One region of the Rhodococcus sp. GQ147 genome, then DNA from elsewhere that is predicted to be linked to it. Evidence: riboswitches for the same ligand, from Rfam matches in the RefSeq annotation. Region 1 holds a riboswitch; the other holds the start of a gene.
The links. A riboswitch is a leader RNA that binds a small molecule or an ion and turns the genes downstream of it on or off. The one in region 1 is predicted to bind glycine.
Positions count from the first base shown of each region.

Region 1 (3,838 bases):
GATCGAGGTGGTAGTGACGGATCGCGAGCAGACCCGCGTACTCGCCCTGGCTGCCGGCGTTGGGCTGCAGGCTCACGGCGTCGTACCCCGTCACCGCGGCGAGCCAGCCTTCGAGGTCGGCGATGAGGCGGCGGATCCCCGCCGTCTGATCCGCCGGAGCGAAGGGGTGCAGACCCGCGAACTCGGGCCAGGTGATGGCTTCCATCTCGGCGGCGGCGTTGAGCTTCATCGTGCACGAGCCCAGCGGGATCATCGTCCGGTCGAGGGCGAGGTCCTTGTCGGACAGGCGCCGCAGGTAACGCATCATCGCGGTCTCGGTGCGGTAGCGGGTGAACGCCGCATGCTGCAGGAACTCGCTGGTGCGGGCAAGGGCCTGCGGCAGCGCCGTTCCCTCGGCGGCGTCCCCGGCGGTGACGCCGAAGGCGCGCAGGACCGCGTCGACGTGCGCCGCGGTGGTGGCCTCGTCGCACGAGATCGACACGTGATCGTCGTCGACCCGGTGCAGGTTGATGCCGGCCTCGAGGGCGGCGGCGAGCACGGCGTCGACACGCCCCGGGACGCGCACGAGGACGGTGTCGAAGAACTCATCGTGGACAACCTCGACGCCACCGGCGCGCAGACCGTCGGCGAGGCGGCGGGCGTGCCCGGCGACGCGGCGGGCGATGCCGGTGAGGCCTTCGGCGCCGTGGTACGAGGCGTACATGGCCGCGAGCACGGCGAGGAGCACCTGGGCGGTGCAGATGTTGCTGGTGGCCTTCTCACGGCGGATGTGCTGCTCACGGGTCTGCAACGCGAGGCGGTAGGCCGGGTTGCCGTCCGCGTCCACCGAGACACCGACGAGGCGTCCGGGCAGGGTGCGGGTGTGGGCGCTACCGACGGCGAGGTAGCCGGCGTGCGGCCCGCCGAAGCCCATCGGCACACCGAACCGCTGGGTGGTGCCGAAGCACGCGTCGGCACCCTGCTCCCCGGGCGGGGTGATCAAGGTCATGGCCAGCAGGTCGGCGCCGATGGCGACGAGCGCGCCGCGGCCGTGGGCCGCCGCGATGATCGGAGCGGCGTCGATGATGCGGCCCGAAGCGCCGGGCACCTGGAGGATCACGCCGAAGAACTCGCCCTCGGGAAGTCCGTCGGCAGCGAGGTCGACGGTGACGATCTCGATACCGAGCGGTTCGGCGCGGGTCGCCAGCACCGCGGCGGTCTGCGCGAACAGGTTGACGTCGACGACCAGGCGCGGGCTCTTGGACTTGCGGTTCGCGCGGCGCAGCAGGGTCATGGCCTCGGCAGCGGCGGTGGCCTCGTCGAGCATCGACGAGTTCGCGATCTCCATGCCGGTCAGGTCGGCGACCATGGTCTGGAAGTTCAGCAGCGCCTCGAGGCGTCCCTGGCTGATCTCCGGCTGGTAGGGGGTGTAGGCCGTGTACCAGGCGGGGTTCTCGATGATGTTGCGCAACAGCACGGGCGGCGTGAGCGTGTCGTAGTAGCCGTGGCCGATCATCGACGTCGCCACGGTGTTCTGCGACGCGAGTGCCTTCAGTTCGGCGAGTACGTCGTGCTCGGAGCGGGGCGTGTCGAGGACGTCGAGGCCGGTCGGCACGTTGTCTGCACGGTCGTCGAGGATGGCGGCCGGCACCGCGGCGGTGGCGAGGGCGTCGAGGGAATCGACTCCCACGACGTCGAGGATCCGGTTCAGGCCGGCGGTGTCGGGGCCGATGTGGCGATCGGCGAAGTTCGAGGTGACGGCATCTGTCATCGCAGCTCCCGGGCTGGTCGGCGAGGTCCACATGCGCGCGGTCGCGCGAGGTGGTTCCTCCCCCTCTGTCGTGAGCTCGCGGAGCGAGCGCCTGAGAGATTCGGCCGGCCAGAGCCTTTCCCCGTGGGCGGGCGGGTGCTCCCGCCACTTTCCAGAGACGTCGGAGCTCACGCGGTCCCGGTTGCCTGAGAGATTGACGGGGAGGTGCTGCTCCTTCGGCGCCCGGCTCGGTGTCCGGGTCTCTCCCGCGTGATGGCGACGCGTCTTCGAGTCTAGTTCACGTCGCGGGGGTCGAAATACCGCAGGTGCGGAAAGTGCCGCCGGCGGTGGAGTGGAGCGGTCATGTGGTCGGCCGATGCGACATCAGTGGTGTGGTCAGCCGATGCGGCGGTTGATGCGTTCGCGGCGACGCGACGCCAGTTCGTCCTCGGGGCGTTCCTCGACGCCGCCGCCGTCGGCGCGTTCGGCGGGGAAATCGGCGATGCTGCCGGTGAGCTCGCGCATCGCGCCGCTCACCGCGATCCCGAAGACGCCCTGCCCGCCCTGCAGCAGGTCGACGACCTCTTCGGGCGACGTACATTCGTAGACGGTGGTGCCGTCGGAGAAAAGAGTGATCTTCGCGAGGTCGCCCACCCCACGGCTGCGGAGATGGTCGACGGCGACGCGGATGTTCTGCAGCGAGACGCCGGTGTCGAGCAGGCGCTTGACGATCTTGAGGACGAGGATGTCCTTGAACGAGTACAGCCGTTGGCTACCGGAACCGGCAGCCCCGCGGATGGACGGTACGACCAGATTCGTGCGGGCCCAGTAGTCGAGCTGGCGGTAGCTGATTCCTGCGATCTGGCAGGCGATGGGCACGCGGTAGCCGACGAGCTCGTCGGGCGCCGAGTTGTCCGGAAACAGGCCCGGTTGGATCTCGTCGGTCTCGTTCGTCCGCGGCGCCGGATTCGAGCGATCGCCGGAATCGACGCCGAGTGGCTGTCCCTTCGTCCGATCTCGCACTACTGACTCCCTCTCGCGCGCCCAGTTCTGCCTCGCAACGATCGATTGGTGGATCCCCCGACCACATCCGATCATCGAGCCCTCCCAGGCTCACCGAGTCATCCCTGGCGGATCAACTCAGCGTACGCTCCGGTGTTGGGCGTCGGGCTGCGACACGCCGACCGGAAGGCAACGTTCGACATTACTACCGTCACGGCCGACGCGCGCGCCAACGCTCGTCGCCGTGCGACGGACGGCGCTCAGCCGTCCGTCGCCTTGAAATCGTCGGGCGAGACGGAGTCGAGGAACTCCTTGAACTTCTCGACCTCGTCCTCCCGTTCGTCGGGCATGACCAGTCCTGCCTCGGTGAGCACCGGTTCCTCGACGTGGACCGGCGCGCCGATGCGCAAGGCCACCGCGACCCCGTCGGAGGGCCGGCAGGAAACACGCATCCCTCCGTCGAAGACCAGATCCGCGTAGAACGTCCCTTCGCGCAGGTCGACGATGCGCACCTCGCGGAGGTTGCGACCGAACGCCTCGAGGAGGTTCTTGATCAGGTCGTGGGTCAGCGGCCGTGCCGGTTCGACCCCCTGCTGTTCGAGGGCGATGGCGGTCGCTTCGTTCTGCCCGATCCAGATCGGCAGATACCGATCGCCGTCGACCTCCCGCAGCAGGAGGACAGGCTGGTTCTGCGGCTGTTCGATACGAATCCCTACTATCCGCATCTCGCTCATCGCGATGCCTCCGTCCTGCTGCTCGTCGGTGGTGGGACCACCCGACAGGTACTGCCTGGAATTCTAGTGTCCTCCAGCACATCCGTCAGGTGCCGTAGGTCACCACCTGACGGAGGGCCGTGGTCGCACTCGACGACGAATTCGTCGCCTAACGGTCGAGGGCTCCTTGCACCGCCGCTTTCACCAGGCAGGTGTGCAATGTCAACGACAGTGCGGCCAGTTCGCGCACCATCTCCTCGGCGCGCTGCCGTGCCCCGGCGTCGCGGCCCTTCGCGATCGGGCCGGCGATCTGAGCGACGAGCGCGGCCTCGCGGTCGGCGGCGAGCTTGAACGCCCGCAGGTGCCGAACCTCGAGGCCGAACTCCGCCATCGC
Region 1 covers NZ_JCAXDU010000012.1:139,078-142,915, forward strand. The annotation lists gene gcvP (aminomethyl-transferring glycine dehydrogenase) at 1-1,750, opposite strand, end outside; glycine riboswitch at 1,913-2,008, opposite strand; gene AC6CID_RS15355 (MerR family transcriptional regulator) at 2,126-2,752, opposite strand; gene AC6CID_RS15360 (bifunctional nuclease family protein) at 2,992-3,465, opposite strand; gene ftsR (transcriptional regulator FtsR) at 3,614-3,838, opposite strand, start outside.

Region 2 (3,838 bases), on a different contig from region 1:
CCTCGAGCAGGTGGGGGAGCATTCCGGGCGCGTGAAGATCGACGGTGAGGTGTGGACCGCCAGGCCGCTGGACGCCACCGAGGTGTACGGGCCGGGAACGACAGTGACAGTGATGCAGATAGACGGCGCGACTGCCGTCGTGTGGAGGGGTGTCTGAGGATGGAAGCTCTGATCGTGCTCGCCGTAGTGGTGGCACTGGTCGTGGTGGTCGTGGCCAAATCGGTATCGCTGGTACCGCAAGCGGAGGCCGCGGTCATCGAACGTCTCGGCCGGTACTACCGGACGGCGTCGGGTCAGCTCACCTTCCTGGTGCCCTTCGTCGACCGCATCCGCGCGAAGGTCGATCTACGCGAACGTGTCGTCTCGTTCCCGCCGCAGCCGGTCATCACCCAGGACAACCTGACGCTGAGCATCGACACGGTCGTGTACTTCCAGGTGACGAACCCGCAGGCGGCGGTCTACGAGATCAGCAACTACATCGCCGCGGTCGAGCAGCTCACCGTCACCACGCTCCGCAACGTCGTCGGCGGAATGACCCTCGAGGAGACGCTCACCTCCCGCGACTCCATCAACGGTCAGCTCCGCGGTGTGCTCGACGAAGCGACCGGCCGATGGGGCCTGCGTGTCGCCCGGGTCGAACTCAAGAGCATCGATCCGCCGCCGTCGATCCAGGAATCGATGGAGAAGCAGATGAAGGCCGACCGCGAGAAGCGCGCGATGATCCTCACGGCCGAGGGTCACCGTGAATCCGCGATCAAGACCGCCGAGGGCGACAAGCAGTCGCGCATCCTCTCCGCCGAGGGTGCGAAGCAGGCCGCGATCCTCGAAGCCGAGGCCGACCGGCAGTCGCGGATCCTGCGCGCGCAGGGTGATCGCGCGGCGCGCTACCTCGAGGCCCAGGGCGAGGCGAAGTCCATCGAGAAGGTCTTCGCCGCGATCAAGGCCGGCAAGCCCACTCCGGAGCTGCTCGCCTACCAGTACCTGCAGACCCTGCCGCAGATGGCCCAGGGCGATGCGAACAAGATGTGGGTGGTGCCGAGCGACTTCGGCAAGGCGCTCGAAGGATTCGCGCGGACGCTCGGCGCGCCCGGCGAGGACGGCGTCTTCCGCTTCGAGCCGAGCCCTGTCGACGAGGAACTGCAACGGCCCGAGGACGACAGTGCCGAGGTCGAGGACTGGTTCGCGACCAAGCGCGATCCCGAGGTGGCCCAGGCCGTCGCCGAAGCCGAGGCGGTCGCGCGCAAGCCGGTCGACCCCGCAGTTCGGACGGGTCTCGCCACGGAGGGGACGCAGAGGGGTGCCGGTGAAGTACAGTCGGCGTTGCCCGCAACGCCGCCGGCGCAGCGCTGGATGACGAACGACGCATCCGAGCAGCCGGCCGAGCCGCCGCAACAGCAGTAACGGAAACCGATCACGAGTGGGAGGGCGCGCCGACCGGCGCGCCCTCCCACTCGTCATCGGCGGCCGAGCATCGGCAGTGCCATCGCCACCACGATGAGACCGGCGCCCGCGGCGGCGAGCGCGGTCACGGACTCTCCGAAGGCGACCATGCCGATCATCAGCGCGACCACGACTTCGAGGTAGGACAGGCCGGACAGTTCCGCGGCGCGGAGGTGCTTGCCTGCGACGACGAGCAGCCCCAGCGCGAACAGACCACAGACGACGAAGAACCCACCGGCCCACAACCAGTGCGTCGCGGTCATCCCCGACAGGTCGGGTCGAGTCACCGCGACCATCCCACCTGCCGCGACGGCGCCGAAGACGAAGTTCCACAGGGACCGGACGTCGGACGGCATGTCGGTGCGATAGCGGTAGCACAGCAGGGCCCCGCCGTAGAAGACTCCCGAGGCAGCGCCCAGCACGGTACCCAGCGTCTCGTGCTCGCCCCCGGACGATTCACCGCCCACCAGGCCGGCGGCGAGCAACATGCCGGCGAACGCCGTGCCGATCGACAGGGCGTCGAGGCGACCGACCCTCTCCTTCAGGAACACCCGGGCGAGGGCCGTCGCGACGACGGGGCCGAGGTAATGGAGAACCACGGCACGGGACAGGTCGGTCAACACCGTGGCGGACAGATAGGTCGCGAGGGACAGTCCGAGGAGCACACCGCCACCGACGACCGACCAGGACAGGCGGGTCCGGCGCAACTGTCCGAGGCGGCGGGACAGCGCGATCAGGACGAGCATGCCGATCGCTCCGACCGCCATCCGCCCGAGCGTGAGTGCTTCACCGAGCACCGCGCCTTCGGGAGTGGCCTTGCGGCCGAACAATCCTGCGGCGCCCATCGCGGTCGCGGACAGCACGATCGCGGCGATCCCGAGTCGCCGGTTCGTACGCGGCGGCGACTTCGGGGCGGGGGAGGGAGGGAGAACAGGGCCACGCGACTCGGTCGGTGCAACTTCGGGGCGCTGCTCGAGCAGCGCATGATCGGCGCGCAGGGGCGCGCCCAGGGAAACGGTCACACGTCTACCTCGGGTCCAGGGTGCACGAAACGAGCACCAGCGGGTGTTGTCGTTCCCCGCTCTGTCATCGGACCTGAGAGCTTTCGCGGACGGAGCCGCTTACACCTTCGGTGAACCCGGAAGAGTTGCTTTCCAGAGGAGCCTCGCCGTGGCGGTCTGGGGGGCCTGAGAGATTCCCGGGGAGGTTGCTCCTTCGGCGCCCGCTGTGTGCGGGACTCTCCCGCCGCGGTTCGGTGGCTGTTCAATTGTCCGTCGAGTATCTCATGGACTTGCCGTAACCGTGCCGTAGGGGACATCCGGTGCGTGTGCCCACAGCTCGCTGCGAGTGCCCGCGGTACGGATTGCGGATGGTTAGCTTGGTCGACATGAGTGCTCTGCCGAGACCGTGGATGCAGTTGCGGATCGCCGCGGGCGTATACCGATTCCGGGAGAGTCTGTTCGCGCTGCCCGCGCTGGTCGTCGTCGCCGGAGCCGTGCTCGCGGAGGTGAGCGGCTACATCGATCGGACCTTCGGCCCCTTCGCGTGGGGCATGAAGATGAACAGCAACGCCGCGATCTGGCTGCTGAGCACCGTGGCGGGTGCCACGATCACCACCGCCGGCGTCGTCTTCTCGTTGACCGTCGTGAGCCTGCAGTTGGCCAGCAGCCAGTTCTCGCCGCGGGTGATGCGGTCCTTCATCCGGGATCGGGCCAGCCAGACGGTGATCGGGGTGCTGGTGGCGACCTTCGTCTACTGCGTGCTGACACTGCGCCACATCGGCGCGGACGACGCCGCACCTGCCCCGACACTGTCGACCACCCTCGCTGTGGTCCTCGCGGTGTCGACCGTGGTGCTCATCATCGCCTATCTCAACCGGCTGGCCCACGGTCTGCAGGTCGGGGAGGTGGTGCGCAGCATCGCCTCGGAGGCCGAGAAGGTCATCTCGAACACGAGCCGGAGTTCGCGCGGCGAGATCCACGTCGACCGGGTGCCGGAGCCGGATTTCACCGAGGGGGCGACGGTGTACGCCCGGCGCGACGGCTGGGTGACCCAGGCGCCGGCCGAGCTCGTTCTCGCCGTGGTACCGCCGGGTTCGGTCGTGCGGATGGAGACGCGTCCCGGCGCGTACATTCACTGCGGGGAACCGCTGCTGCGGATCCATCCGAAGCCGGAACGGGCGGTGGTCCTGCGGCGGCTCGAGGCGGCCGTGGAGATCTCGAATACGCGCACCATGCAACAGGACGTGGACTTCGCGCTGCGGCAACTCGTCGACATCGCGCTGCGCGCACTGAGCCAGGCGATCAACGACCCGACGACCGCCACCGAGGTGGTGCTCCGGCTCGGCAGTCTGCTGCGCACCCTGCTGGTCACCGACAGTCCGGTGCCGGCGATCGGG
Region 2 covers NZ_JCAXDU010000006.1:198,735-202,572, forward strand. The annotation lists gene AC6CID_RS09845 (NfeD family protein) at 1-157, shown strand, start outside; gene AC6CID_RS09850 (SPFH domain-containing protein) at 160-1,401, shown strand; gene AC6CID_RS09855 (DMT family transporter) at 1,455-2,462, opposite strand; glycine riboswitch at 2,605-2,695, opposite strand; gene AC6CID_RS09860 (DUF2254 domain-containing protein) at 2,828-3,838, shown strand, end outside.
Region 2: linked by a shared signal. The riboswitch ahead of AC6CID_RS09855 (DMT family transporter) and the one ahead of gcvP (aminomethyl-transferring glycine dehydrogenase) in region 1 are both predicted to bind glycine.